Regions from separate parts of the Vibrio jasicida 090810c genome, predicted to be linked through region 2. Evidence: predicted binding sites of a transcription regulator. Region 2 holds the regulator's gene; each other region holds the start of a gene.
The links. Region 2 encodes MetJ, which represses methionine synthesis genes. Its sites were predicted from a motif close to TTAGACNTNTANANGTCTAA; they were not measured.
Positions count from the first base shown of each region.

Region 1: the regulator MetJ is predicted to act here: its motif matches at 3,993-4,012, upstream of metK (methionine adenosyltransferase).
Region 3: the regulator MetJ is predicted to act here: its motif matches at 6,228-6,247, upstream of metE (5-methyltetrahydropteroyltriglutamate--homocysteine S-methyltransferase).

Region 1 is NZ_CP025792.1:2,766,476-2,777,057, reverse strand. Features, by position in the region: gene C1S73_RS13315 (phosphoglycerate kinase) at 1-52, opposite strand, end outside; gene epd (erythrose-4-phosphate dehydrogenase) at 206-1,243, opposite strand; gene C1S73_RS13305 (hypothetical protein) at 1,443-1,679, shown strand; gene tkt (transketolase) at 1,730-3,724, opposite strand; gene metK (methionine adenosyltransferase) at 4,092-5,246, shown strand; gene C1S73_RS13290 (DUF2189 domain-containing protein) at 5,527-6,324, shown strand; gene C1S73_RS13285 (SprT family zinc-dependent metalloprotease) at 6,391-6,888, shown strand; partial or broken gene endA (deoxyribonuclease I) at 7,039-7,735, shown strand; gene rsmE (16S rRNA (uracil(1498)-N(3))-methyltransferase) at 7,883-8,614, shown strand; gene gshB (glutathione synthase) at 8,629-9,579, shown strand; gene C1S73_RS13265 (YqgE/AlgH family protein) at 9,691-10,254, shown strand; gene ruvX (Holliday junction resolvase RuvX) at 10,308-10,582, shown strand, end outside.
Region 2 is NZ_CP025792.1:2,573,114-2,583,695, forward strand. Features, by position in the region: gene tusD (sulfurtransferase complex subunit TusD) at 1-308, shown strand, start outside; gene tusC (sulfurtransferase complex subunit TusC) at 305-661, shown strand; gene tusB (sulfurtransferase complex subunit TusB) at 669-944, shown strand; gene rpsL (30S ribosomal protein S12) at 1,123-1,497, shown strand; gene rpsG (30S ribosomal protein S7) at 1,598-2,068, shown strand; gene fusA (elongation factor G) at 2,205-4,304, shown strand; gene tuf (elongation factor Tu) at 4,456-5,640, shown strand; gene C1S73_RS12330 ((2Fe-2S)-binding protein) at 5,978-6,166, shown strand; gene bfr (bacterioferritin) at 6,241-6,717, shown strand; gene C1S73_RS12340 (malic enzyme-like NAD(P)-binding protein) at 6,925-8,202, shown strand; gene metJ (met regulon transcriptional regulator MetJ) at 8,310-8,630, opposite strand; gene C1S73_RS12350 (O-succinylhomoserine (thiol)-lyase) at 8,860-10,020, shown strand; gene C1S73_RS12355 (bifunctional aspartate kinase/homoserine dehydrogenase II) at 10,039-10,582, shown strand, end outside.
Region 3 is NZ_CP025792.1:3,617,810-3,628,391, forward strand. Features, by position in the region: gene C1S73_RS17200 (EAL domain-containing protein) at 1-151, shown strand, start outside; gene C1S73_RS17205 (Ig-like domain-containing protein) at 226-3,924, opposite strand; gene C1S73_RS17210 (hypothetical protein) at 4,136-4,846, shown strand; gene C1S73_RS17215 (DUF4250 domain-containing protein) at 5,030-5,230, shown strand; gene metR (HTH-type transcriptional regulator MetR) at 5,252-6,163, opposite strand; gene metE (5-methyltetrahydropteroyltriglutamate--homocysteine S-methyltransferase) at 6,427-8,709, shown strand; gene C1S73_RS17230 (GspS/AspS pilotin family protein) at 8,813-9,214, opposite strand; gene C1S73_RS17235 (YciI family protein) at 9,218-9,514, opposite strand; gene yciA (acyl-CoA thioester hydrolase YciA) at 9,635-10,030, opposite strand; gene C1S73_RS17245 (septation protein A) at 10,168-10,582, opposite strand, start outside.

The sequences.
Region 1 (10,582 bases), 190 kb from region 2:
TAAATACACGTTTACCTGCAAGATCCAGGTCAGTCATCTTGATTACAGACATGATGTGTCCTCTCAAATATTAAATAATTAAAGTTTTTAAAAACTCGGCAATCCTGCCAAGCCCGTTAATTCTTCAAACTGGTTATTGATATGGAGATACGTCAGATTTATTTCAAGGCTTAAAATAAAAAATTTCTCCATCGCTTCCTCACCATTAAGGCTCCACTTGTGAAGAAGCTTGCATTGCTAAAGCGGTATCCAGCATCCGGTTAGCAAAGCCCCATTCGTTATCGCACCAAACAAGCATTTTTACGAGTTGCCCGTTGCTCACTCGAGTCTGAGTTCCATCCACAATGGCACTGTGGGGATCATGGTTAAAGTCGATGGAAACGAGCGGCGATTCAGTATAGTCAACAATGTTACGTAATGTACACTGAGATGCGTTAACAATGGTTTGATTTACGTCATTAACTTTCACATTTGTACTAATTGTGACACTTAAATCCATCGCGGTGACGTTAACTGTCGGAACTCGAACCGAAATGGCTTCGAATTTGTTGGAAAATTTCGGGAAGATTCTTTCAATTCCCTTATGCAACTTAGTATCGACAGGAATGATGGATTGACTGGCAGCACGAGTACGACGTAAATCATTATGATAAGCGTCAATCACCTGCTGATCGTTCATTGATGAATGGATAGTAGTAATGGTGCCCGACTCAATGCCAAAGGCTTCATCTAAGACTTTAATGATAGGAACGATACAATTCGTCGTACACGAGCCATTAGAAACAATGCGATGCTCGCCTTTTAGCGTTTCATGGTTCACGCCATAAATAATGGTGTTGTCGAGGTCATTTGCACCAGGGTGAGAAAACAGGACTTTCTCTGCACCTGCTTCAATATGAGCTAAGCCATCCGCTTGTGAGCCAAATACGCCAGTGCAGTCTAAGACAATATCGACCTCTAGATCGCGCCATGGCAACAGGTCGATTTCAGCGAGGTGAAGGATTCGAATGGGGTCATATTCACCACTATCATGATGAACATAAAGATGCTCTTGATCGTGAGAGATTTTCTTTCCGAAGCGGCCATGACTGGTGTCATATTGCAGAAGATGGGCCATTGCTTCTGGTTGTGCAAGCTCATTGACAGCGACAACCTTAATTTGTTGGTGTTTACCGCTCTCATATACTGCTCGCAGTACATTACGACCGATACGTCCAAATCCATTGATCGCAACCTTTAGCATTTCTCCCTCGCCTCACCAAAAATTCGTGTCACAGATAGTACCTGATACAAAGGCAGAACGCATTAAGTAAGTGATCTCACTCGCGGTAAACTATCTTTTCACTTCACGATACATTCACATTGCCAATATATTCATTTCTGACCTCGCGTATTTCACTTGGCACTTTAACTCCTTGTTTGACCACCAAAAGGAAATGCGTATGTCAGGTTTTCCCGCTGCTCACTTTTGTCAGCGATGCAATAGAGAAACACCACACTCTGAAGTGCTGGTCCGTAAGCCAAGTCGTTATGATACGGATAAATCGATTCTTGGAACGTTAAAACTCTGGGCTCATACCTTGCTGAATGGCGGCCACTATTACGATATGGATCGCTATGTCACTTGTAAGGAATGTGGGCACAAGGAGAGAGACAACTGGGGAAAAGAATTTGAATAGGCATAAAAAAACCGAGCATTAACGCTCGGTTTTTCATTTATAACGCGAAATTACGCTAGCAATTCTTGTGCTGTGTTCACTACGTTTTCTACAGTGAAACCAAACATCTCAAACAGCTGGTCAGCCGGCGCAGACTCACCGAAGGTCGTCATACCGATGATGCGGCCGTCGAAACCAACGTACTTGTACCAGAAGTCAGCAATGCCCGCTTCTACCGCGATACGTGCCGTTACGTCTGATGGTAGTACAGATTCACGGTAAGCAGCGTCTTGCTTGTCGAATGCATCTGTTGATGGCATTGAAACAACGCGTACTTTCTTACCTTCAGCCGTTAGTTGCTCAGCAGCTTTCACTACTAGCTCAACTTCAGAACCTGTCGCGATTAGGATTAGCTCAGGCTTACCATCGCTGTCTTTCAGGATGTAAGCACCTTTTGCGATGTTCGCAACTTGCGCAGCATCACGATCTTGTTGCGCTAGGTTTTGACGAGAGAAGATAAGTGCAGTTGGCGCATCTTTACGCTCAATCGCCAGTTTCCATGCTACTGCAGATTCAACTTGGTCACATGGACGCCATGTACTCATGTTTGGAGTCAGACGTAGTGAAGCCATTTGCTCAACCGGTTGGTGAGTTGGGCCATCTTCGCCAAGGCCGATAGAGTCGTGCGTGTAAACTTGGATGTTCTGAACTTTCATCAGAGCAGCCATACGCATAGCGTTACGAGCGTATTCCATAAACATTAGGAATGTTGCGCCGTAAGGAACGAAACCACCGTGTAGCGCGATACCGTTCATGATCGCAGTCATACCGAATTCACGTACACCGTAGTGGATGTAGTTACCAGAGAAGTCGTTCGCTTCTAGAGACTTAGAACCTGACCACATGGTTAGGTTAGAAGGCGCTAGGTCAGCAGAGCCGCCCATGAATTCTGGAAGCATTTGACCAAACGCTTCTAGAGCATTTTGAGATGCTTTACGTGATGCAATGTTCGCTGGATTAGATTGAAGATCCGCAATAATTTGGCTCGCTTTTTCTTCCCACTCTGCAGGAAGTTCGCCGTTTAAACGACGTTTAAGCTCTGCCGCTTCTGCTGGGTAAGCCGCTGCGTATGCTTCAAACTTCGCATTCCAAGCTGCTTCTTTCTCAGAACCTGCTGGTTTTGCATCCCACTCAGCGTATACGTCTGCTGGAATTTCAAATGCTGGGTGTTCCCAACCTAGGAACTCACGTGCTGCTGCGATTTCGTCTGCACCTAGTGGCGCACCGTGACAGTCGTGTGAACCTGATTTGTTTGGAGAACCAAAACCGATGATGGTTTTAGTACAGATCAGCGTAGGACGAGGGTCTGCTTTTGCCGCTTCAATAGCAGCATTGATCGCTTCAGAATCGTGACCATCTACAGCAGGGATAACGTGCCAACCGTAAGATTCAAAACGCTTAGGAGTGTCATCAGAGAACCAACCTTCTACGTGACCGTCGATAGAAATGCCATTGTCATCCCAGAATGCGATCAGTTTGCCAAGGCCTAGTGTACCAGCAAGAGAACAAGCCTCGTGCGAGATACCTTCCATTAGACAGCCATCGCCCATGAACACGTAAGTAAAGTGGTCAACGATGTCGTGACCTTCTTTATTGAACTGTGCCGCTAGCGCTTTCTCAGCCATTGCCATACCAACCGCGTTGGTGATGCCTTGACCTAGAGGACCAGTCGTTGTTTCGATACCTGGTGCGTAGCCGTACTCAGGGTGACCAGGAGTCTTAGAGTGAAGCTGACGGAAGTTTTTAAGATCGTCGATAGACAGCTCGTAACCGCTCAGGTGCAGTAGAGAGTAAATAAGCATAGAGCCGTGGCCGTTAGACAGTACGAAACGGTCGCGGTCTGCCCACTCTGGGTTAGCTGGGTTGTGGTTTAGGTGAGAACGCCAAAGAACTTCAGCGATATCAGCCATACCCATAGGTGCGCCTGGGTGGCCAGAGTTAGCTTGTTGAACACCATCCATGCTAAGAGCGCGGATTGCATTTGCCAGATGTTTACGAGAAGACATGTCTGCTCCTGAGTGCATTAAGCGAATTGATAAAGGAATGTGGGCGCTTTTATCTTACTAAGAAGGGATAAAAGCGCCGCAATATTCTCTCAGAGCCAAATTCTGACTGCAAACGTTTTACTCACCATTTTTGAGGTTTTAACTCAATCTTTTCGCTGATTGTCTGCATTTTTCTATAAATTCATCACCCTTCAAGCAAACGATTGGGTAATAAGTCAGATGAATTGGATTGGAAAAAGAACTTGTAATTCGAACACGGCAATTTAAAATAGACGTCTAGATGTAGAAACACCTACAAACTGTATTGTATTTTTCGTGGCAAGCTTGCGTTAGTTGGCCATGAGTAAACCTTAAGATTGGAGCTATCATGGCTAAGCACCTGTTCACTTCTGAGTCGGTATCAGAAGGTCATCCAGATAAAATCGCAGACCAAATCTCTGACGCAGTTCTTGATGCAATTCTTGAGCAAGACCCAAAAGCACGTGTTGCTTGTGAGACTTACGTTAAAACCGGCATGGTTATGGTTGGCGGTGAAGTAACAACGTCAGCATGGGTTGATATTGAAGAAATCACTCGTGAAACTGTTCGTGAAATTGGTTACGTTCACTCTGATATGGGCTTCGACGCGAACTCGTGTGCGGTTCTAAACACCATCGGTAAGCAGTCTCCAGACATCAACCAAGGTGTTGATAAAGCAGACCCTAAAGAGCAAGGCGCCGGCGACCAAGGCATCATGTTCGGTTACGCAACAAACGAAACTGAAATCCTAATGCCAGCTCCAATTACTTACTCTCACCTACTTGTTAAGAAGCAAGCTGAAGTTCGTAAGAGCGGTAAACTAGACTTCCTTCGTCCAGATGCGAAATCTCAAGTAACGTTCCAATACGACCAAGGTAAGATTGTTGGTATTGATGCGGTTGTTCTTTCGACTCAGCACTGTGATTCAGTAACAACACCAGACCTACGTGAAGCAGTAATGGAAGAGATCATCAAGCCAGTATTGCCTTCAGAGTGGATCACTAAAGACACTAACTTCTTCATCAACCCAACCGGTCGCTTCGTTATCGGTGGTCCAATGGGTGACTGTGGTCTAACTGGTCGTAAAATCATCGTAGATACTTACGGCGGTGCAGCTCGTCACGGTGGTGGTGCATTCTCAGGTAAAGATCCATCGAAAGTAGACCGCTCAGCAGCTTACGCGGCACGTTACGTAGCGAAAAACATCGTAGCAGCTGGCATGGCTGACCGTTGTGAAATCCAACTTTCATACGCTATCGGTGTTGCTGATCCAACGTCTATCATGGTTGAAACGTTCGGTACTGAGAAAGTATCACACGACATCATCATTGAAGCGGTTCGTCAAAACTTCGACCTACGTCCATATGGCCTACAAGAAATGCTTAACCTGCTTCAACCTATCTACAAGCAGACAGCAGCATACGGTCACTTCGGTCGCGAAGAGTTCCCATGGGAAGCAACGGATAAAGCAGCTATCCTACGCGATTTCGCTGGCATCAAATAATCGAGCCACACAAGAATCGATAAAGCCCTCGCCTTTGGCGGGGGCTTTTTGTTCCCTCCTCCCTTTTTCTTTCCTATCTCTTTCTTGAACAAAAATTCAGCATTTATTTGTAAATTGCCCTAACTCCGCCAATAGTTAACATAATGTTAAATGCACTTTCCGATGCATATAACGTATAGAGATAAGGTGCGGACTCACGTGATGAAAAAAGTAATGAAAACGTCAGTCAGGCATCCTTTATGGCCTAGGTGCCACCGTGGGAATAAATCAAGGAGGAGTTATGCCTCGTACCGTGAATCCGTCTGACTTCCAAAATAAACGAAAGGAAGTCCCAGATAACGAATATGCCAGAACCATTCCGTGCAATACCGTGAATCTTTCGGCCCCATTCCATTGGCTCTCACTGGGTCTGCACGACTTCGTTCGCATGCCAGTCATTAGTGCCTTTTACGGCATCTGCTTTATGGCCGCCGCTATTGGTATCGTGCTTCTGGTTCAATGGCAAGGCACACACTTAGTGGTGATGCCGAGTCTAATTGTCTACATGCTAATCGGCCCATTCCTAGCACTAGGCTTATATGACGCCAGTTGGGAGAGAGAGCGTGGACACAAACCAAGCTTGTTCCATTCAATGAAAGCCATTGGACGAAATTCGACTTCTCAATGGGCATTCGCTGTAATGCTCGCGGTATGTATGATTTTCTGGATGCGAATTGCCGCTCTGCTTCATGCACTTTATCCGTCCGTTCAAGGCGCGCCACTGACTGACTTCTTGCCTTTCTTAGTGATTGGCTCTCTAGTTGGCTTGGTATTAGCGTGCATCGTGTTCAGTATTTCTGCTTTTTCTATTCCTTTAATGATGGAAAGGCGTGTAGACATGATGACCGCCGTCTTTACCAGCTTTAACGCTGTGAAGTCGAACATTCCTGCGATGATCGTATGGGCAGCCATCATTTGTGGCGGTATCTTAATTGGCTTTGCAACGTACGGCATAGGTATGCTCTTCACCATGCCAATCCTCGGTTATGGTACTTGGCATGCTTACCATGCAACGATCAAGAAAAAACACACGCCTTAGAAAACTGATGTTATGATCCTGCCCTCGCAAACGCGGGGGCTTTTTATTAAATATAATGAGGTAAGTGTGGATATAGAGCTGAGCTACAAAGCCAAACAAGTGATGGCAGTTTGCATCACGAAGGCGGAGCAAGCATTCAAACGTTCTTTTCCGATGCCCGCAGTCACATTTAATGTTCGTGGTAAAGCGGCAGGCAAAGCTTATCTGCAATTGAATGAAGTTCGTCTAAATCCAAAGCTTTTTAAAGAAAACCCGCAAGCTTTTCTAAAAGAAGTGATACCACATGAAGTAGCGCATCTCATTACGTACCAAGTATACGGTCGTGTTCGCCCTCACGGTAAAGAATGGCAAGGTGTGATGGAAGCCATTTTTAACGTGCCAGCTAAAACAACTCACAGCTTTGATATCGCCTCTGTGCAAGGTAAGACCTTTGAGTACCGCTGCGCTTGCACCGCCTATCCGCTCTCAATTCGACGCCACAATAAAGTCATGCGTAAAGAGGCCGTCTATTCCTGCCAAAAGTGTCGAAAACCATTAAGCTTCACTGGCACTCAGCTCTCTTAACTCTCCTCAATAGAAATATTCAGATTCCTAAAACAGAGATTGTCGTTCTCAAACGGCCTCTTTTTGCCCATTATTGTTAACACACTCATCACTAAAGCTAATTTCTGCGTGTTAGAATGAATAAAGTCATACTTTATAAAGACTTTAATCATGAAATACCTGTTCTCTTTATTCCTGTTTGCGCTTTCTAATGCCGTAATTGCTGCGCCACCGACCTCTTTCTCTGCGGCAAAACGTGAAGCGGTTAAAATATACAAAGATCATCCAACCAGTTTCTACTGTGGCTGTGATATCAACTGGCAAGGTAAGAAAGGTGTACCGGACCTTGCTTCTTGTGGCTACCAAGTGCGTAAACAAGAAAAAACGTGCTTCTCGCATCGAGTGGGAACACGTGGTCCCAGCTTGGCAATTCGGCCACCAGCGTCAGTGCTGGCAAGATGGCGGACGCAAAAACTGCACAAGAAACGACAAAGTTTTCAAATCAATGGAAGCCGACCTTCATAACCTGACACCAGCTATTGGGGAAGTGAACGGCGATCGTTCTAATTACAATTTCAGTCAGTGGAATGGTATGGACGGTGTCAGCTATGGCCGCTGTGAAATGCAGGTTAACTTCAAGCAACGTAAAGTCATGCCACCAGACCGCGCTCGTGGCTCGATTGCTCGCACCTACCTATACATGAGCAAAGAGTACGGCTTCAAACTGTCTAAGCAACAAACTCAGTTAATGAGTGCGTGGAACAAAACCTACCCTGTCGACAAGTGGGAATGTGAGCGTGACGAGCGCATTTCAAAGGTTCAAGGCAACCATAACCCATTTGTACAAGAGGCTTGTCGAGCACTGTAATTCCCCTCAAAAATACAGCGGCAAACTTGTGCTAATTGAGGCGTAACTATTTACTGCAAATGGAAACGCCTCTTGCCCCTTGTTTTTTCGGTGGAAAGCATCCATGTTAGTGTCTAAACACTCGCGTATGCAGGAAATCGAAACACGATGCGTATCCCTCGAATTTATCATCCAGAAACCATTCAACAACTTGGCGCACTCGCTTTAAGTGAAGATGCAGCAGGCCACATTGGCCGAGTCCTTCGCATGAAAGAGGGACAAGAAGTCCTCCTTTTCGATGGCAGTGGCGCAGAATTTCCAGCCGTGATTAGTGAAGTCACGAAAAAGAATGTGATGGTTGAATTAACCGAGCGTGTAGAAAGCAACATTGAGTCACCTTTAGATCTGCATCTTGGTCAGGTTATTTCTCGCGGCGATAAGATGGAATTCACGATCCAAAAGTCTGTTGAGCTTGGTGTTAATACAATCACACCTCTTATCTCTGAACGTTGTGGCGTAAAGCTAGATCAAAAACGCTTCGAGAAGAAACTCGCTCAATGGCAAAAAATCGCAGTGAGCGCTTGTGAACAATGTGGTCGCAATGTCGTGCCTGAGATCCGTCCAATCATGAGTTTGGAAGAATGGTGTCAAGAAGCGTACGACGGTTTAAAACTGAACCTTCACCCACGAGCGAAGTACTCAATCAATACCCTGCCAACGCCTGTCGAAAAAGTACGGCTATTGATTGGCCCTGAAGGCGGTCTATCTTCAGAAGAAATCGGCATGACACGCGAACATCAATTTGAAGAAACGCTACTCGGTCCTCGCGTATTGCGCACCGAGACTGCGGCTCTTACCGCAATTACAGCCTTACAAGTTCGTTTCGGCGATCTTGGTTAAAACGGAGAAAAACAATGATCAAACTCGGTATTGTTATGGACCCAATCTCGTCCATTAACATCAAGAAAGACTCTAGCTTTGCCATGATGCTTGAAGCGCAGCGCCGCGGTTACGAAATCCACTACATGGAAATGAATGATCTTCACCTAGACCAAGGTAAAGCAATTGCGGATACCAAAGTAGTTGAATTAAAAGAAGATCCAAGTGGCTGGTACGAATTCAAATCAGAGCAAACTATCGAGCTTTCTGAGTTAGATGCGGTTCTGATGCGTAAAGATCCTCCATTCGACACTGAGTACATCTACGCGACTTACATCCTTGAACGTGCTGAAGAACAAGGTGCACTAATCGTTAACAAACCACAAAGCCTACGCGACTGTAACGAGAAACTGTTCACGGCTTGGTTCCCTGAACTCACACCAACTACTATCGTGACGCGAAAAGCAGAGAAGATTAAAGCTTTTCGTGAAGAGCATGGTGATGTGATCCTAAAACCACTTGATGGCATGGGTGGTGCATCTATCTTCCGCGTAAAAGAGAACGATCCAAACGTATCTGTGATCATCGAAACGCTGACTAACCACGGCCAAAACTACGCAATGGCGCAAACCTTCGTACCTGACATCAGCAATGGTGACAAGCGTATTCTTGTGGTTGATGGTGAACCAATGCCTTACTGCCTAGCTCGTATCCCTGCAAAAGGCGAAACGCGCGGCAACTTGGCTGCTGGTGGTACCGGTGAAGCTCGTCCACTGAGTGAAACTGACATGAAAATCGCACAAGCCGTCGCACCAACATTGAAAGAAAAAGGTCTTATCTTTGTTGGCCTTGACGTGATTGGCGACAAGCTAACGGAAATCAACGTCACCAGCCCAACGTGTATTCGTGAAATTGAAGCAGCATTTGATATTTCTATCACTGGTAAGCTCATGGATGCGATCGAGCGTCGTATCAAAGGCGAATAACTCAAACTGTAGTACAGTTAATAGAGAGCGTTGAACATTAACTTAAGCAAACTCATGCACATATCAGTGCGTGACGTTTGCTTAAGTACCTACTGAAAGGTCGAAATGAGAATGAACCTCACAAACTATTTCTTAGTTGCTATGCCGGGAATGAAAGACCCCTACTTTCAGAATAGTGTTATCTATGTCTGTGAGCACAATGAAGAAGGTGCGATGGGGCTAATGATCAATGCTCCGGTTGATATTACAGTAGGTAGCATGCTCAAGCAGGTCGAAGTACAACCTGTTCACCCGCGCCTGTTTGAAGCGAGTTTGGACAGGCCTGTTTATAATGGCGGCCCTGTTTCTGAAGATCGTGGTTTTATTTTGCATAAGCCAAAAGATTATTACGAATCGAGCATTCAAATGACTGACGAGTTGGCTGTCACCACTTCCAAAGACATCCTGTCGGTACTCGGCACAGAGGCAGAACCAAGTGACTATCTTGTTGCGTTAGGTTATTCAGGTTGGAGTGCTGGTCAGTTAGAAACCGAACTGGCTGAAAACTCATGGCTGACGATTGAAGCCACACCAGAGATCATCTTCGATACTCCTATTATCGATCGTTGGAAAAAAGCCGTCGAAAAGCTAGGTATCGATCCGAGCCAGTTATCTTCTGACGCCGGACATGCATAACCCACTTGCGTAATACGTTAAGTTTTCCACCCAATTGAGATTCGAGACACATTATGTCACGCACTGTTATGGCCTTTGATTTTGGCACCAAGAGTATTGGTAGCGCGATTGGCCAAGAAATTACTGGCACCGCTTCACCATTAAAAGCGTTTAAAGCCAATGATGGCATTCCAAACTGGGATGATATCGAAAAACAAATCAAAGAATGGCAACCAGACTTATTGGTTGTTGGCTTACCGACTGACCTGCACGGGAAAGATCTAGAAACCATTACGCCACGAGCAAAAAAGTTCGCCAACCGCCTTCAAGGCCGATATGGCTTACCTGT
Region 2 (10,582 bases):
TCATTGAACAAGGGCACACTCTAGTGAGTGTGTTCTTTTATCAAGACGGCGTCACCAATGGTACAGCTCTGAGCGTGCCCGCCAATGATGAGTTTGACCTAGCTAAAGCATGGCAATCACTCGCACAGCAACACGATGTTCGTTTGGAAACGTGTGTGGCAGCGGCTTTACGTCGCGGTATCATCAGCGAAGATGAAGCCAATCAACATGGTCTTGAGCAGAACAACCTAGCGACAGGGTTCGAACAAGCTGGTTTGGGCAGCTTAGCCGAAGCTATGTTAACGCAAGATAGAGTGGTGCAGTTTTGAGTCAGTTAACTTACCTATTTCGTAGCGCACCTCATGGTAGTAATGCGGGGCGTGAAGGTGTGGATGCGCTGCTAGCGGCGTCGGCGTACTGTGAAGACATCACCGTCTTATTTGTTGGTGATGGTGTCTACCAGTTACTGCTTGGACAGGAGCCAAATGGCATCTTAAGCAAAGACTACGCACCAATGCTAAAGCTGTTCGACTTGTACGATATTGAGCAAGTGTTTGTTTGTGCTGATTCGCTTGCCGAGCGTGGCTTGGCTCAAGCCGATTTAGTCATTGATGCCGAGTCTCTAAATACCGAGCAACTCAAAGCTAAACTGCAACAAGCTAGCAAACTGCTGTCATTCTGAGGAAGCCATGTTACATATCATCAAATCCGTAGCAGCATTAGACGATGCAATGGCACTGTACAGTGAGCAAGATGATGTCTTGCTGATTGAAGAGGCGGTTTATGCCGCTAACCCTCAACATAAAGCATTTACAAAGGTAAAAGGCCCCGCTGTGTTTGCTTTACAGAGTGATATCGAAGCTCGCGGAATCACCAATCGTATAAGCCCGTCTATTACCGTTATAAATTATTCAGGTTTTGTCGAACTCACGACAAAACAGGCGAAATCTCTGACTTGGGATTAGCCCTTTATTCCTGTCGATTGAGCTTTACGGACGAATTACCCTAATTGAACAAAAAAGATCCGTATATTTCTTGACACACCTCTCACTGCTGCATAGAATTTTGCGTCCCTAACTGCCAAGAGTCGTTAGGGATAGATTTTTCACAAAGCTTACTTTCAAGTAAATCAGGAGCTAGTTAATGGCAACTATTAACCAGTTGGTACGTAAGCCACGTGCAAAGCAAGTTGTTAAAAGCAACGTGCCTGCACTAGAAGCGTGCCCACAAAAACGTGGTGTATGTACTCGTGTTTACACAACTACACCTAAAAAACCTAACTCAGCACTTCGTAAAGTTTGTCGTGTACGTCTGACAAACGGCTTCGAAGTTACATCGTACATCGGCGGTGAAGGTCACAACCTTCAAGAGCACAGTGTTGTACTAATCCGTGGCGGTCGTGTAAAAGACCTTCCGGGTGTACGTTACCACACTGTTCGCGGTGCACTTGACTGTGCTGGCGTTAACGACCGTAAACAAGGTCGTTCTAAGTACGGTGTGAAGCGTCCTAAGTCTTAATGGATTCCGTTAAGTAAGGCCAAACACTAAATTATTTTTAATTTTTTGAAAAAACTGAAAAGTTTTGGATAAAACCTGAAGAAGACAACGGAGAAAATCCATGCCACGTCGTCGCGTCATTGGTCAGCGTAAGATCCTTCCAGATCCAAAGTTCAAATCTGAACTGCTGGCAAAATTCGTTAACATCCTAATGGTTGACGGTAAAAAATCTACTGCAGAGAAAATTGTTTACACTGCACTAGATTCTATGGCTGAAAAGTCTGGTAAAGACCACTTAGCTATTTTTGAAGAAGCTCTTGAAAATGTTCGCCCAGCGGTAGAAGTTAAATCTCGCCGTGTAGGTGGTTCAACTTACCAAGTACCTGTAGAAGTTCGTCCGGTTCGCCGTAACGCACTTGCTATGCGTTGGTTGGTTGAAGCTGCGCGTAAGCGTGGTGAAAAATCTATGGCTCAACGCCTAGCTGCTGAAATGCTAGACGCGTCTGAGAACAAAGGTACTGCGGTTAAGAAACGTGAAGACGTTCACCGCATGGCTGACGCAAACAAAGCGTTCGCACATTACCGTTGGTAATACCTTTTCAGTGCTGCAAGGTTCCTTGCAGCACTTCTTTAGTTCCTATGCCTATGCTAGGAACTATTGCTATATCTAGGGATAGCATTTTTAGCTATAGCAATAGTCCCTATCTCTAAGTTAAGAGGATTCAATCGTGGCTCGCAAAACTCCTATTGAGCGCTACCGTAATATCGGTATCTGTGCTCACGTAGATGCTGGTAAAACAACCACTACTGAACGTATTTTGTTCTACACTGGTCTGTCTCATAAAATCGGTGAAGTTCACGATGGCGCAGCAACCATGGACTGGATGGAGCAGGAGCAGGAACGTGGTATCACTATCACTTCAGCTGCAACTACTACTTTCTGGCGTGGTATGGAAGCACAATTCCAAGAGCACCGCGTTAACATCATCGACACCCCTGGACACGTTGACTTTACTATCGAAGTAGAGCGTTCTCTGCGCGTACTTGATGGTGCGGTTGTTGTGTTCTGTGGTTCATCTGGTGTTGAACCTCAGTCTGAAACTGTATGGCGTCAAGCTGACAAGTACCACGTTCCACGTATGGTATTTGTAAACAAGATGGACCGTGCAGGCGCAGATTTCCTACGTGTTGTGGACCAAATTAAAAACCGTCTTGGTGCGAATCCTGTTCCAATCCAGCTAAACGTTGGCGCGGAAGATGATTTCCGAGGTGTTATTGACCTTATCAAGATGAAAATGATCAACTGGAATGAAGCCGATCAAGGCATGTCGTTTACATACGACGAAATTCCAGCAGACATGCAAGAGCTAGCTGAAGAGTGGCGCAACAACCTAGTTGAAGCGGCAGCTGAAGCAACTGAAGAGCTAATGGACAAGTACCTTGAAGAGGGTGAACTGTCTGAAGCTGAGATCAAACAAGCTCTACGTACTCGTACACTAAACAACGAAATCGTACTGGCTACTTGTGGTAGTGCGTTCAAAAACAAAGGTGTTCAAGCAGTACTAGACGCAGTGATTGAATTCTTGCCATCGCCAGTTGATGTTCCTGCAATTAAAGGCATCGACGAAAGAGAGAACGAAGTTGAGCGTCACGCAGACGACAACGAACCGTTCTCAGCACTAGCATTCAAGATCGCGACTGACCCATTCGTGGGCACGCTAACTTTCATGCGCGTTTACTCAGGTGTTGTGAACTCAGGTGATGCAGTTTACAACTCAGTAAAAGACAAGAAAGAGCGTTTCGGTCGTATCGTACAGATGCATGCGAACAAGCGTGAAGAAGTTAAAGAAGTTCGCGCTGGTGATATCGCAGCTGCTATCGGTCTGAAAGACGTGACAACAGGTGACACGCTATGTGACCAGAATCACAAAGTGATTCTAGAGCGCATGGAGTTCCCTGATCCGGTAATTCAGATCGCGGTAGAGCCTCGCTCTGTTGCCGATCAAGAGAAGATGGGTATTGCACTAGGTAAACTAGCGGCAGAAGATCCATCATTCCGCGTAGAGACGGACGACGAAACAGGTCAGACACTGATCTCTGGTATGGGTGAGCTTCACCTAGATATCATCGTTGATCGTATGAAACGTGAATTCAGCGTTGACTGTAATGTTGGTAAACCTCAGGTTGCGTACCGTGAAACAATCCGTGGCAACGCGGAAGTTGAAGGTAAATTTGTACGTCAATCTGGTGGTCGTGGTCAGTATGGTCACGTATGGATCAAACTGGAGCCATCTGAACCTGGCGAAGGTTTTGTCTTTGTTGACGAAATTGTGGGTGGTGTTGTTCCTAAGGAATACATCAACTCGGTAGCGAAAGGTATCGAAGAGCAAATGAACAGCGGTGTTCTAGCGGGTTATCCTGTATTAGATATTAAAGCCACTCTGTTTGATGGTTCTTACCACGATGTTGACTCTAACGAGATGGCGTTTAAAATCGCTGGCTCGATGGCATTCAAGAAGGGTTCATTAGAAGCACAGCCTGTTCTTCTTGAGCCAATGATGAATGTTGAAGTAACTACTCCTGAAGATTGGATGGGTGATGTTGTTGGTGACCTTAACCGCCGTCGCGGTATGATCGAAGGTATGGACGATGGTGTGGCTGGTATTAAGATCATCCGCGCTCAAGTACCACTATCTGAGATGTTTGGTTACGCAACGGACCTACGTTCTGCAACTCAAGGCCGTGCGTCTTACTCTATGGAGTTTAACGAGTACGCTGAAGTACCGAAAAACTTCGCAGATAAAATCATTGCAGACCGTGGTTACTAATAGACGATTGAGCTAAAAAAGTTTACGACTTTTTGCTAGATCAAGCCGTCGAAATATTGCGCTAACAGACGTTGGCGCATAAAATAACAATTTCTGGCGCGTCGAGATCAATAATGATCACGGCGAATCATAACTAGGAAGGAACACGATTGTGTCTAAAGAAAAATTTGAACGTACGAAACCGCACGTTAACGTTGGTACTATCGGCCACGTTGACCACGGTAAAACAACTCTAACTGCAGCTATCTGTACTACTCTTGCTAAAGTTTACGGCGGTGTAGCTAAAGACTTCGCATCTATCGATAACGCTCCAGAAGAGCGTGAGCGCGGTATCACAATCGCAACTTCTCACGTTGAGTACGATACTCCAACTCGTCACTACGCACACGTAGACTGTCCAGGACACGCGGATTATGTTAAAAACATGATCACTGGTGCTGCACAGATGGACGGTGGTATCCTAGTTGTTGCTGCGACAGATGGTCCAATGCCACAAACTCGTGAGCACATCCTACTAGGCCGTCAGGTTGGTATCCCTTACATCATCGTATTCATGAACAAATGTGACATGGTTGATGATGAAGAGCTTCTAGAGCTAGTAGAAATGGAAGTTCGCGAACTTCTATCTGAGTACGATTTCCCAGGTGATGACCTACCAGTTATCCAAGGTTCTGCACTAGGCGCACTAAACGGCGAAGAGCAGTGGGAAGCTAAGATTGTTGAACTAGCAGAAGCGCTAGATTCATACATTCCTGAGCCAGAGCGTGCAGTAGATATGCCATTCCTAATGCCTATCGAAGACGTATTCTCAATCCAAGGTCGTGGTACAGTAGTAACTGGCCGTATCGAACGTGGTATCCTAAACGTAGGTGACGAAGTTGCTATCGTAGGTATCAAAGACACTACTACTACTACATGTACTGGTGTTGAAATGTTCCGTAAGCTTCTAGACGAAGGTCGTGCTGGTGAGAACGTTGGTGCACTTCTACGTGGTACTAAGCGTGACGAAGTTGAACGTGGTCAAGTACTAGCTAAGCCTGGTTCAATCACTCCACACACTAAGTTCGAGTCAGAAGTATACGTACTTTCTAAAGACGAAGGCGGCCGTCATACTCCGTTCTTCAAAGGCTACCGTCCACAGTTCTACTTCCGTACAACTGACGTAACTGGTGATATCTCTCTACCAGAAGGCGTAGAAATGGTAATGCCTGGCGACAACATCCAAATGGTTGTTGAACTAATCGCTCCTATCGCAATGGACGAAGGTCTACGTTTCGCTATCCGTGAAGGTGGCCGTACTGTAGGTGCTGGTGTTGTTGCTAAGATCTTTGCATAATTCTTAACGAATTGAGCAAAATCTTGCACTCTTCTTCTTCTTGAAGAAAGCGCTAGAAAAAGGGAAGCTAAGGCTTCCCTTTTTTATATCTGCTATTCCTCTTTTCAATATGGTTATAAGCCAGTCATTCTTAGTCATGCGTTTTGTTTATGAAAAACATGACCTTATTTTTACCTAACTTCCTCTTCTTTTTTAGTACCCCTCTAAGTCACTGAAAGCCGCCAAAATCGTTCAAATCGTTATAACAAAACGTTCTGTAATTCGCTTTAATACAACTGGTAACAAGAACGATTCTTGTTTATATTTCATTCCATAGTGAAATTTAAAGGTAGTGAATATGTACGTTTGTCTTTGCCATGGCGTCTCTGACAAGAAAATTAGGAAGTTGGCGATAGATGAAGGCGTAACAGATATAAAAGGAATTAAAAGATGTACGGCATTGGGAAGTCAATGCGGCAAGTGCATCAAGCAAGCGAAAGAAATTTTAGCTGAAACTGAATACCTAATGCTGAAACAAGCTAGCTAAATATTAGCTGAGCCTTTTTGACACCTTCTCATTTGCTTCTACATTTAAATGAAGCCAAAGAGGAGGGCTTTGCCATGAAAGGCGATCCAATCATTATTCAACATCTCAATAAGATACTCGGTAACGAGCTCGTCGCGATCAACCAATATTTTCTGCATGCCCGTATGTATAAAGACTGGGGATTAAAGCATCTCGCAGATAAGGAATACCACGAGTCGATCGATGAAATGAAACATGCTGATCACTTGATCGAGCGTATTCTGTTCCTTGAGGGGTTACCTAATTTACAAGACCTCGGCAAACTTATGATCGGTGAAGATACCAAAGAAATGCTTGAGTGTGACCTTAAACTTGAGATGGCCGCCATTCCAGATTTGAAAGATGCCATCGCTTACGCTGAGGATATTCGCGATTATGTCTCTAGAGATCTGTTTCAAGATATTCTTGAAGACGAAGAAGAGCACGTTGACTGGCTTGAGACTCAACTCGGTTTGATCCAGATGTCAGGTATAGAAAATTACCTACAAGCACAATATGTCGATGAAGAGTGAGATTATATTTCGCTGTTTTCCTATCCAAACCAAGTGATAAAAAGAGCACCTGACCTGTAAGCAGGGTGCTCATCACTAATATCTGGTCTAATCTCTTTTATTATCGGCCCTTTTAAGGATATCGCTCGCAATCTAGCCTATGAAGTTTGACTTCTATCCTTTAGAATTTATTCCCCCTTACCGAAAAATAACAAAGAGAAACGATCCATGTCTGAAGACAATCGCCAAGAAGTCACCCCAGAAGAAGAACGCCGCCAACAAGCATTGGATTACCATGCATATCCAACCCCAGGAAAAATTGCCGTAGAGCTAACTAAGCCTGCTGAAACTGCAAATGACCTTGCTCTTGCATACAGCCCTGGTGTTGCAGAACCTGTACGTGAAATCGCACAGAACGCTGACAACGTGTATAAGTACACAGCGAAGGGCAACATGGTTGCGGTTATTTCTAACGGCACGGCTATTCTTGGTCTTGGTAATCTTGGCCCGCTGGCTTCTAAACCAGTAATGGAAGGTAAAGCGCTATTGTTCAAACGCTTTGCTGGTTTAGACTCAATTGATATCGAAGTAAAACACCGCACGATCGATGAATTTGTCGACACAGTAGCAAACATTGCTGATACATTCGGTGGTATCAACCTAGAAGATATCAAAGCACCAGATTGTTTTGAGATTGAAAAGCGTCTGATTGAGCGCTGTGACGTGCCAGTATTCCATGACGATCAACACGGTACAGCGATCGTAACGGCAGCAGGTATGTTGAATGCAATCGAGCTGCAAGGTAAGAAGCTCGAAGACTCAACGATTGTTTGTTTAGGCGCGGGTGCGGCGGCAGTCGCGTGTATGGAGCTGTTGATCAAATGTGGCGCGATGCGCGAGAAGATCTACATGCTGGATCGTAAAGGGGTGATCCACACGCGTCGTGATGATCTCAATGAATACAAACAGCTGTTTGCTAACAACACAGATAAGCGCACGTTGGAAGATGTGATTGAAGGTGCAGATCTTTTCTTGGGTGTATCGGGTCCAAATCTACTACCTGCAGAAGCATTGAAGCTCATGGCAGACAAGCCAGTTGTGTTCGCATGTTCAAACCCAGATCCAGAAATCAAACCTGAATTGGCTCACGAAGTGCGTGATGACTTGATCATGGGTACAGGTCGCAGTGACTACCCGAACCAAGTAAACAACGTATTGTGTTTCCCATTCATCTTCCGTGGCGCATTGGATGTTCGTGCAAGCGAGATCAATGATGAAATGAAACTGGCTGCGGTTGACGCGATTCGTGAATTGGCGAAAGAGCCAGTACCGGAAGCGGTATTAAAAGCAGCTGGCGTCGATAAGCTAGAGTTCGGAACTGACTACATCATTCCAAAGCCAATGGATTCACGCCTACTACCACGCGTGGCAAAAGCGGTGGCTCAAGCTGCGGTTGACTCTGGTGTGGCACGTATTGAAATGCCAGAGAATTACATGGCTCAATAGTGGTAAAGTAAAATTTAAAAATAAAAAAGGGACGCGAGAGCGTCCCTTTTTTTGTTCTTGGAAACCGTCCCCAGCACAGCTTCTATCATCGACGAATTTGTAAGCAATTATTCTTCGTCGAATGCTTCGAATTCGATTCCCATCGCTGTCATGATTGCTTTTGCTTCGGTAGGAATATCGTCTGGACGGTCTTTACGCAAATCTTCATCAGTTGGCAGTGGTTGACCTGTGTAAGCGTGTAGGAACGCTTCACACAGTAGTTCACTGTTAGTCGCATGGCGTAAGTTGTTGATCTGGCGGCGTGTTCGCTCATCAGTCAGCACTTTTAAAACTTTTAGCGGGATTGAGACGGTAATCTTTTTCACTTGTTCGCTTTTTTTACCGTGCTCAGCATACGGGCTAATGTATTCGCCATTCCAGTCAGCCATTGCGCACCTTCATTAATGTAATAAGTTAGAAAAATAAATATAGGTGCTGATTTTAGCTGCATTTACTGCCATAAGCAAAGACATATGGACGTCTAGAAGTGTTGACGTCTCATTTTTAGACAAGTAAAGTGAGGTTAATAGTTAGGGAAGAGTGTTAATCAATTGAGCAATACAAGCTAGATATAGCGCATTCCCATTTAGATGTCACCACCCGTGAAAGGATACACCCATGAGCACCCGTAAGCCTGCGACCATTGCTGTACGCACTGGTATCGAGTCAGACAGCCAATACAACGCTGTTGTACCACCTATTTACCTTTCTACTAACTATGGCTTCCCTGCATTCGGTGAAGTGCCTCAATACGATTATACCCGTTCTGGTAACCCTAACCGAGGCTTACTAGAGCAAGCATTGTACGAGCTTGAATCAGGCAAAGGAGCGGTTGTCACTAACTGTGGTACATCAGCATTAAACCTTTGGGTATCGACGTTTCTTGGTCCTGATGATCTAATTGTAGCGCCGCACGATTGCTACGGCGGTACCTATCGTCTTTTCAATACTCGTGCGAACAAGGGTGATTTTAAAGTGCAGTTTGTCGATCAGTCGGATCAGCAAGCTCTTGATGCGGCGATTGCGAAAAAACCAAAGCTTATCTTGCTAGAAACACCGTCAAACCCGCTTGTGCGCGTGGTCGATATTGCCGCTGTGTGTGAAAAGGCAAAACAAGTCGGTGCACTGGTTGCCGTGGACAATACCTTTTTGACACCTGTGTACCAAAAGCCTTTGGAGCTAGGTGCGGATTTTGTTATCCACTCTACGACGAAATACATTAACGGTCACTCCGACGTTATTGGTGGTGTGGTGATCACTAAGAGTGAAGAGCATGCAGAAGAGCTGGCGTGGTGGGGCAATTGCATTGGGGCGACGGGAACACCATTCGACAGTTACATGACATTAAGAGGAATTCGTACGCTGGGTGCGCGAATGCGAGTTCATGAAGAAAGTTCTCAAGATGTACTTGCTTACTTACAGACTCAATCGTTAGTTGCACAGATTTATCACCCAAGTTTGCCAGAGCATCCTGGACATGACATCGCCAAGAAGCAGCAATCCGGTTTTGGCTCTATGTTGAGCTTCGAATTCGCAGGATCATTTGAACAGCTCAAAGTGTTTGTAAAAGAGCTGGAATTGTTTTCGTTAGCAGAGTCCTTGGGTGGGGTTGAAAGCTTGATTTGTCATCCAGCATCGATGACACATCGCGCGATGGGGGAAGCGGCATTAGCTGAAGCTGGTGTTTCTCAACAGTTACTGCGCTTATCCGTTGGTCTTGAAGATGCACAGGATTTGATCGCCGATCTTGAGCAAGCATTTTTAAAAGCAGCACAGTAATCGGGAGAGAGAAAAGTCATGAGTGTACAACGTCAGCTGCATAAATTTGGCGGCAGCAGTTTAGCCAACCCCGAATGCTATTTACGTGTGGTTGAAATACTAAAAGAGTATTCAGCCGAAAATGATTTAGTCGTGGTGTCTGCGGCAGGGAAAACCACCAATCGCTTGATCGAGTTTCTTGAAGGTTTAGATAAAGACGGTCGTGTTGCGCATGAAGCATTACAAAGCTTGAGACACTTCCAAACTGAATTGGTAGAAGCTTTGTTAACAGGTGAGGCACAGACGCAACTGCTTGCTTCCCTTCAAGATGAATTCAGTACTCTAGCAGAGTTAACGGCTCCGTTAACAGAAGCTCAAAAAGCCGCAGTGCTTGGACATGGTGAGGTATGGTCTTCACGCTTACTTGCTGCATTGCTGTCGCAGCAGAGTTTGCCAGCGGTTGCACAAGACTCTCGTACCTTTTTACGTGCAGAAGTAGGTACACAGCCAGAAGTCGACCGCGCTCGTTCTTACGCTCTAATTAAAGAAGCATTAGCACAACATAATCATCAGCGAGTGATTA
Region 3 (10,582 bases), 1.0 Mb from region 2:
TGAGCTGGTGGATGCGAACTTGCCTGTCTCGACCGTTCGAGAGCTAGTGACAGCAGGAACGGCCTTTCCATGGATACTTTGTGATTCACAAAATCAGTACCGTGGTTTGTTAACTCAAGAAGATGCGTTGAGTTATCTGGCAAAGAGCTAGTATTAGTTGCATCGATCTTTTATATGGGCAGTGTTGGGGACTGGTAAAAGTGCTCAATGCTGCTTTCATTCAGTTCACCGCTCATTACATACAATTACGGCACCTTTTTCTACTTCTGTAATAGTATTTGGTCGGTAAGTGGTTGGTACTGAGATGGCCATCGGTGTACCAGTTTCGTACGATAGCCCCACTTGAGTTCCGTATTTCTGATATTTCGTTTGAAAATCCATCATATCTCTTGAGCGAAATGGCTTTAATGTTCCTAGGTTGAGTCCTTTCTCTTTGCAGAACTGTTCCGCTTCAATTGGTGAGAGTGTATTTACTTCATTGGTGAAGACGTTATTGTCATTTTTATTCCATTGCTTGGTTAGATAGACGAACTGTCCATCTTTGCTGACAAATCCTCCTGAACCTGAGTAGTTGATTACGAGGTTCGCTTGTTGCTTTGTATCTTCCCTGTTACCACCGATAAAGATGATAGATGTAGGGATGTTGTTTGTATTTGCTTGTTCTGGTTTATCAAAAACAAAAATGAGTTTTGACGCGACTGGTTCAGAGTTCGCCTCACTTATGCTTTGAGGTTGAATTGGTTCAATATTGTTAAATACATACGTGTGCTCATAACCAGAGTCGAGTTCTGGGTAAATTTCGATGGCATTGTTGTTATGATCAATTAGATAGCTACGTTCTAATTTAGTCAAAGAAGTGGTGAGTAAGATGAACTTATCAATATGTCGGTTTGATGGCACCGATGTGCTCTTATCTAAAAATGAAATCTCTAACTTAAACTGTTTACCCAGATCTTTGAGTTCGTATTGGCTTGCTAGTGTGGGTGTTGATGCCTCAACCGCGCCATCTTCGTAAAACTGTGTCCAAGATTGATTCACAAACTTGCCAGTCTCTGCGGGGTAGCCATAGGTCATTCCTCCTTTATGACCGAAGCCGTGGTTGTGCATCTTTTCGTGTAGGTAGGTTGTTTTAGGTGATGTAGCCCCTTCAGAAAACAACCTAAAATCACGTACGCTCAACCACCCATCTCCAACCGTTGCGACGCCGTTGGCTTCTCGGGTCAGCATCATGTAGGTCGCACTCGGCTTATTTGCGATAAGACTTACGTGTTTCAATGTATGTGGTGAAGTATCGTTACCTTTGAATTTAGCAAAGTGGTCAGAACTGCTTTCTATTGAACGAGTTGATGTCAGTAGCGTTTCTACTTCACACCAATGATCTTCATGCCGGATCATGCGGGTTCTTGAATTCATATAGCTTTGAATGAAGCCGATAAACTGATGGTTATAGTCATAGTTATTCATTAACTGTTTGAAGCCACGCAACTCTTTTTCATATTGATAAACGTTTTCTGTCGTTGGCTGTGCGTATTTGTCGTCATTTTGTCTGACGTCGGCATAAGCTCGTATATGTGCTTTGAACAATGGTTGCTCATCAACGAAATAAGCAGAAGCGATGGGTTCATCAAACCATTCTGGCAGTTCAAAATTCACAGCTTTAAATGGTGAGACAACCCCCGTAATGCGAAAGTGTTGTTGATTGACTCTGACTAAAGGATTATTCAAGTAGCGTGGTGTTGTGTTCAACAAATCAAAGTTTGTTAAACCGTTATGCCTAATTTTTATATCATCGATGTCATAACCTTCGAAAACGGAGCGACTTAGAGGAGATATCGCTTCTTCTACCAATGTAATCGTATAGTCCTTAGGGACAACAGTGAATGTTTTCTGAGTTGTGGCCGTTGAGGGAAAAGACTCCGCAATAACAGAGACTTTTATTTCACCTTTTTCAATTCCGGTAAGCGTTATCACTTCCGTTGATTGAGTAAGCTCTGCGCTACCAATGGGTTCGACGCTCCAATCTAATGTTGAGCTGTTTGTTACGTTAACCTCAGAGCCGTCGGTCATGGTTGCGATAGCTTGCAGTACCAGAGGAACACCTGCCGTTATTTCTGTAAATGTTGATTCTAGAGAAAGTCGTTTTATTACGGGAGGCATGACGAACAATGTCATATGGTTTTGATGTTCTAATGAATTAAATTTAGCGAGTGCTGTAATTGTGGTCGAGCCCATATTCTTTCCGACAACCACATTTCTTTCTTGGTCGTCAAAATCGACAAACTCGTTATTGCTAACAATAAAGCTAATCTCAGGAGAGTTCGAAATATCAATGATACTTCCATCTGACAATAGGGCGTTTACTTTCAAAGGATGCTCTAGCCCTACGGGTAAAGAAAGCTCAGTTTCATCAAAGTTGATCTCGGTAACGATAGCATCTGAAACCGTTACTGTAGCGGTACTACGCCAACTATCAGAAAGTGTACCTGTTATGTTGGTTTCACCAACTTGAATGCCCGTTATCATTCCTTTATGAGGACTAAGTTCAAATGTCGCGATGTCTGTATTATCGACGCTCCATTGAAATTCTGAGGCAGACGTAACTTCGGCAATAGAACCGTCCGAGTATGTGGCCCAAGCTTGAAATGAATGAGATAACCCTTTAGGCAATGAATCGACATTGGGAGATAAACTAAGTTTGGTCACCACAGGTTCGGATACGCTAAACGGTACTTGCGAGCGTATTTGTCCATCGTTCAGCGAGGCAATGAGCGTCGCTTGACCAGATTTAAGCGCTTTGATGGTCAGTTTGTTCTCTTTTGTTTCTATTCGAGCAATGGTTACAGGGAGCACAGACCAGATCACTCGAGGGTCTCGTGTGACATTGATAGTGGATTGGTCTGTAAGTTCTGCCAGTGCTTGAACATGCGTTGAGAGGCCCAAGGGTATTTCATCTTTCTCGAGGGTTACATTGAGTGCAGAAAACTCTGCTGGAGTAATGACGACTGATACTTCGTCGGACAGCTTTGTGTTTTTAATTTTCGCCGTCACGATTGCTGTCCCGGTAGAGGTAGCAAATAATTGGGTTTGATCTTGTTCTTGAACAATAGATGCCAGCGAGCGATCCCTGATGTCTAAATGGAGCTCCGGCGCGTTTGTAATTTCTTGCGTTGAACTATCTGAAAATTTAGCGAGCGCGAGTATTTGAGAGCTCGAACCGACAGGCAGTTCTGAATGCTCTAGGCTAAGGGACAATTCGACGGGTATGGCTTTGCTGATAGAGATTTTCTTACCTGCCTCTAAGCTGGTATCTCCATATGTGCAGTTAAGTACAGTATTTCCGACACTCATTCCTTGGATGAGGTTGGCTGGATTCCCGAGTGTGAGTTGGGCGACAGTAGAGTCTGCAATATGACACTGAAGTTCCGAAGAGTCAGTCAAATCAATGCGGTTTCCATCTGAATATTCCCCCATGACTTGAAAGGGAAGCGTTAAGCCTTTAGCTGTTGAACCTTCGTTTGCCAATACGAGAGTTAATTTTGAGAGCATTGCTTCGGATACTGTGATTTCTAAGCTTACAGAGAAGGCGAGACCATCTTTATTTACTGATGCGGTGATGGTTGTGGCTCCTTGTGATTTCGCAAGCAATAAGCCGCTTGAGTTAATCGTCGCGACCTTCTCATTCGAGCTATTCCAAATCACGGTATCTGTTTCGGTAAGCCAACCGTTATTCTCTGAATCAAGGAGTTGAGCGCGTAAATAGAGCTTATCCCCTTTGGGTAGTGACTTTGATTCAGCATGAATGACTAACTCATGAGAAACCGTGGACTCTTCGTATGATAGGGAGAGGACTGGAGCTTTGTTGAAATCACAGCCTGTTAACGAAAATAGACAAAAGAGAATAGAGATGAACGTTCTGTTTTTCATGTTGTTTTTGACTTTACACTTTCATTTTATTGCAAAATGTAAAGTTCAAGCGGAGAGATTAAATAGCAGGTTTGACGGCTATTTCGCGGCGATGCTAACACGGAAAGCGAATCAGCCCCTCAAGAGATGCTGACTTGTGAACTCTGCGAGCGAGTGGTGAAGTTACGGGCTAGTCGACCATTAGGTGATTTGCTATTATCGCCACCCCAAAATGACTTTTGAGTTTGCATTCAACATGATTCAACAATTGCTGTTAACTTTTCCTCCAATGCTATTTGGCGCCCAAGCGCTGTTGACCTTACTTTTGATTAAGGGTGATATCTGCCCTGGTCAACGTGGTCGCCTGCATAAGATGTTGCCATCAATTGGCGTACTTTGGTTGGCAGTGGCGTCGCTTCGTATTGAAGCTTTCATGATCGTATTCGCGATCTTTTATTTTTACTCTCAAGTTCAGACTAAGAAGACACGTGAGAAAGGGCCATTATGGGCTCTGCATCTAGCGAACGGTTTGGCGTTCGCGTACGTGAGCATTCAACTATTTGAGCAACCGCATTGGGCGGCAAGCGCTTCAGTGGCATTGATGATCTTCTTCTTAGGTGCCGTGTTTGCGCAGTTACTTCTAGTTATCGCACGTAGCCGCTTGCAAGCATTTCACCGAATCTTACCGGTTACGGGTGTTGTTTCGGGCATGCTGTTGGTCGTGATGACGCTGTTTTCTGCTTATCAGTTGGATGAAGCGACATTGAATGGCGTGACACAACATATTCTAGCGTCACTGGCGATGCTGATTATGGCAATCGTGGTTTGGTGCTGGCATATCTTCACTCATAAAGCGCCAAACAAAGTGCAATTGGCGGCAGCGTTGCTTCTTGCTTTGGCTTCAATGACAAGCTTACAGGGTCTGTTCCTATTGGGGGCATAGACCGAATGAACTAACACTTCTGTCTTCTTTTCTTTTTGTGAGCTCGGGATTTAGATCGAGCTCACTTTCAAATCATTCGATTAAGTCTACGCTTTAGTTATAGCCTCATTCATTTCGAGAGAGTCTTGACGCACGTGCTCAACGGAATTGGGGTCAAATACCTTGTCTTAGAGGAGTGTCGCGATGGATTTAAGCAACGTAAGTAACTGGGACAGCATTATCTTGTTGGGTATCGTTAATGAAAAGCTGCGCTTAGAATGTGATAGCTTTGAAGAGTTGGTATCGATGTACGAGATGGATGTGGAATCGGTAGTGGGCAAGCTCGATATGCTTGGCTATCAATATGACCCACTGACCAATCAATTTAAATCTTACGAACGTTAGTTTCGTTTCAATTGTCGATCTTTAAGCCATCTTGATCCCATCAAGGTGGCTTTTACATTGCTGGCGAGCTGTTGCAAAGAAAGCCTGTAAGTAACGCTTCTCTTTTTCTGAGTTACGTGTTGCTGCGAACAATCTACGCCATAACCCCTCTCCAAAAGGCATGCTGGTAATCAAACCTTGGCGCGAGAACTCAGAAATCGCCCAATTTGGTAATGCTGCTACCCCCAATCCTGCTGACACCATTTGTACGAGCATTAATGTGTTGTCCGCTTGTTTCCACTTGGCTGGCTCAACTCCCGCAGGGTGTAAGAAGTGTTTGACCACATCCAATCTTTGTTTCTGTACTGGATAAGAAAGCATGGTTTGATCAGCAAGATCTTCAGGCTCAATGACGTTTTTGTTCGCTAATGGGTGGCTAGTCGAAGTAATCAAGCGCATTTCGAAGTCAAACAACGGTTCATAATGGACTTCGGAGCGTGGCTGAATGTCTGATGTAATGACCAAATCAAGCTCGCCAGCCAACAGGGCTGGTAGAGGTTCAAAGCCGAAGCCGGAAGAGAAATCGAGCGTCACACTTGGCCAAGTTAATTGGTATTCCTTCAGTGCCGGCATTAACCATTGGAAGCAAGAGTGGCACTCAATCGCCATGTGCAAACGACCGTTGACGTCCTCTTTCAAGCTTGCAAGCTCGTTTTCTGCTTTGGCGAGTTTTGGCAAGATTTCATCAGCGAGACGAAGCAAAATTTCACCTTCTGAAGTGAATTTAACGGGGCGGGTTTTGCGCAAAAAAAGCTGCCCACCAATACGAGATTCAAGATCTTTGATTTGATGAGAAAGGGCAGATTGCGTCAGGTGCAAAGCGGTTGCGGTTGCCGTTAATGAACCAGTATCCCTCAGTGAAGTGAGTGTGCGTAAGTGTTTCAACTCTATCATGAATCCCATTCATCCTTTTATGTCTGCCATGAGCTTTATTAACTTACCCATAAAAAATGGATATGTAAACGTCTAGACGTCCATTTGTTTTAGTCTAGTGCGAGTGAGATCGCTCAATATGAAATTTTTTAATAAACAAGTTGAATAATTGGATGTTGTTCAATGCGGTTGCCAGAGCGATAGTTTTAGCCATCCAGACATCTTGATAGGTTTTCTCTCGATGCTCTGACCTCAACATCAGACACTGAATAAGGAATACGGACATGGCAACGACAACGCATATTCTTGGTTACCCACGCATTGGTGAAAAACGAGAACTTAAGTTTGCTCAGGAAAAATACTGGCGTGGTGAAATCGATCAGGCGGAGCTTAAGCGAGCAGGGGCAAGCTTGCGAGCACAAAACTGGAACACACAAACAGAGGCGGGTTTGAGTTTCACAACCGCGGGTGATTTTGCTTGGTACGATCATGTCTTAACCACAACATTGTTATTGGGACATGTACCAAAGCGACACGCAAGTGGGTTTCCGGATTTAGACACACTATTTAAAGTCGGTCGTGGTCAATCTCAATCCGCTTGCGACTGTGGAGGGGCGGCTGCCTCTGATATGACGAAGTGGTTTAATACCAATTACCATTACATTGTGCCTGAGTTCAGCAAGGACGATACGTTTGAAGTCAGTTGGCCACAGCTTTTTGAAGAAGTGAATGAGGCAGTCAAAGCCGGCCACAAAGTAAAACCTGTTTTGCTTGGGCCGCTCAGTTACCTCTATCTAGGTAAGGAAGTGGAAGAAGATTTTGATCGTTTGACTTTATTGCCAAGGCTACTCACCGCGTATCAAGCAATTCTTTCTAAACTTGCTAGTCAAGGTGTGGAATGGGTACAAATTGACGAACCGATTCTCTCGCTTGAGCTGGAAAGTAAATGGTTGGATGCGTTCAAGCTAGCTTATCAGGTCATTCGTAGTGACGTAAAAGTGTTGCTAACCACTTATTTTGATTCGGTCACGGACACGTTGGATAAAATCATCGAGCTTAATGTTGATGGACTTCATGTCGATTTATCTGCATCGCCTGAGCAGTTTGAAGAAGTGGTAGCAAAACTGCCTAGTGGCTGGGTATTGTCTGCGGGCGTGGTGAATGGACGTAATGTGTGGCGATCGGATTTAAGTTCTCAATTAGAGCGCTTACAGCCAGTTAAAGAGAAACTTGGCGACAATTTATGGGTAGCCAGTTCGTGTTCATTGCTACACAGCCCGGTAGACCTAGAGTTAGAAACGGAGTTAAGTGAAGAAGTAAAAAGTTGGTTTTCTTTCGCCAAACAAAAAGTAACGGAAGTTGCCTTGCTTGGCCGTGCGCTTGATGGAGACCAAAATGCGATTTTAGCTTGTGATACGTATAGTCAACCCATTAAAGATCGTAAAGCCGCTTCACATGTTAACAAACCACACGTTCAGTCTCGTTTGAACCAAATCACGGCGGCGCTCAGTCAGCGCAGTGCACCTTATGAAGAGCGTGCCGTACACCAAGCTGAAGTGCTTGGCTTGCCACTCTTGCCGACTACGACTATCGGGTCTTTCCCACAAACGGGAGAAATTCGGGTTCAGAGAAGTGCGTTCCGCAGTGGTCAACTTTCAGAATCAGATTATAAACAGGCATTGAAAGGACACATCGCTGATGCGGTGAAACGCCAAGAAGCACTCGATCTTGATGTTCTTGTGCATGGTGAGGCTGAGCGTAATGACATGGTGGAGTATTTTGCTGAAAACCTGGCGGGCTTCCAAACCACTCAATTTGGTTGGGTACAGAGCTATGGTTCTCGTTGTGTCAAACCAGCGATTGTGGTCGCAGATATTGAGCGCATAAAACCGATTACGGTGGAATGGTCGACGTATGCACAATCGTTGACCAGCAAGCAAATGAAGGGCATGTTGACCGGTCCAGTGACGATTCTGTGTTGGACATTCCCACGTGAAGACATTACTCGCAAAGAAATTGCAGACCAGTTGGCCCTTGCACTTCGTGATGAGGTCTCTGACTTGCAAGAGGCGGGTATCAACATTATTCAAATCGATGAGCCAGCGATTCGTGAAGGCTTACCATTGAAGAAGCGTGACCATAAAGAATATCTAAATTGGGCCGTCGATGCGTTTAAGATCTCTGCGGCTAGCGCAAAACCAGAAACGCAAATTCATACTCACATGTGCTACAGCGAGTTTAACGAAATCATTGATTCAGTTGCAGCGCTTGATGCTGACGTGATTACAATCGAGACGTCGCGATCCAATATGGAATTGCTGAAAGCGTTCGAAGACTTTAATTATCCGAATGAAATTGGTCCGGGTGTGTACGACATCCATTCTCCGAACATTCCAACGGAGGAGTGGATTGAAGGCTTACTCAAGAAAGCAGCTGAAAAAATACCGGCGCAACGCTTGTGGGTGAACCCTGATTGTGGACTTAAAACGCGTAATTGGGCAGAAACTGAAGCCGCATTAGGTAACCTTGTCTCTGCTGCTAAGAAGCTCAGAGCTGAACTCGTATAAGCGCTTAGTTTTTCAAACTGGCCGCAGAAACAAAAAAGCGAGGATATCTATCCTCGCTTTTTTATTTTATCGAGCGTCTAACTCAAGAAGATTGAGTCGCGTATTACTGTGCTTTTTGACCTGCGCTGCATGTTTGCGCTGACACCAACTCATCCGCCATTAATTGGCCGCGGGAGTTGCGTACTTTGATTCGGTACATCAAGCCCATATCAATTTGCTCACGCACCGCTGGTGTATTGCAGTAAGTGTATATACTGGTGTTCACTACTTGATTTAACGGCTTGGCACCAAGCGCATCATCGTTATAAATCATCATCATCTCAACCACATTTTTGTTGGAAGAAATGCGTAAGATTTTTAATGGACCGTATTCAAGCGGTAAACCTGCAGAAAGAACACCAGCGCGGTTAGAAGCCATCAACTCAAGTTGATGTTGCTTGTCATCACTTGATGAACAACCTGCTAGTGCACCGAATACGAGGAAAAGACACAGTAATTTTTTCATAACTTAAAACACTTTCTTGAACGGTTTTACGATGACATTTTCGTAAACGCCCGCTGCAATGTATGGATCGGCATCAGCCCATGTTTGAGCTTCTTCCAAAGAGGAAAATTCTGCTATGACTGTCGAGCCAGTAAAGCCTGCTTCACCCGGATTATCGGAATCAATGGCTGGCATTGGACCTGCAGTGAGTAGACGTCCTTCGTCTTGAAGTTGCTGCAAGCGCTCAAGATGTTGAGGGCGAACACTCAGACGTTTTTCTAATGAGTTCTCGATGTCTTGAGAAAAAATGACGTACCACATAGCATATTTCCTTAATTGGTAGGGTAAAGTCCTAATTTAACGCCTTTTTTGTGCCACTCACAAGTCAACAATGGAATTTGTGAGGTTGTTCCTAGCAATTCGTTATATTAAACCAAGTTATTACTTTTGAACTGGGCGTGGTTTACCTTCGCTATCGATCGCAACATAGTTGAATGTGGCGTCACAAACCATGAAGCGCTCTTCTACACCGTCGACTTTAACAGGCTTCACCCATACTTCTAGGTCTACACTCATCGAAGTTCTGCCGATCTTTGAGCATACTCCGTAACAACAGACAACATCGCCGACGCTGACAGGTTTTTTAAATGTGATGCTAGAAACCGAGACAGTAACAACTCGGCCTAAGGAGATTTCTTTAGCCAGAATCGCGCCAGCTAAGTCGAGTTGGGACATGATCCAGCCGCCGAAGATATCGCCATTGGCATTAGTATCAGCGGGCATAGCAAGGGTGCGAAGCAATAATTGGCCTTTTGGTGTATGACCTTCTTGATTCATGATGACATCCTACAATCTTTATTAAGCTCAAAAATGGAGCAAATAATGCACCAAGATTTCTGGCGCAAACAACAAAACAGCGACCCTGAGGTCGCTGTAAATAATCAATGTAAGAAGATTATAGCAAAATTGAGCTTTTAATCATCAACCGAAACATCGGATGAGTTTTCTTTCTTCTCTTTTTGATCTTTTGGCATGTGCTTGTAGATGTAGAAGCCCGTAGCGATCATGTAAGCGAATGTCGCGATCAGTAAACCGAACACTTTGAAGTTAACCCACACATCGAGTGGGAGCTTAAACGCTACGTATACGTTTAGGCCGGCACAGAACGAGAAAAAGCCAACCCATGCCCAGTTGATTTTGGTCCAGACCGCTTCAGGCAAAGTGATTTCTTTACCAAGCATGCCTTTGATCGCGGACTTGCCCATAGCATGACTTACGGCTAAGCCAACAGCGAACAGTGCATAGATGATGGTTACTTTCCATTTGATGAAGTTGTCATCGTGGAAAAATATGGTCATGCCACCGAAGATAGCCACCATTGCGAAAGTA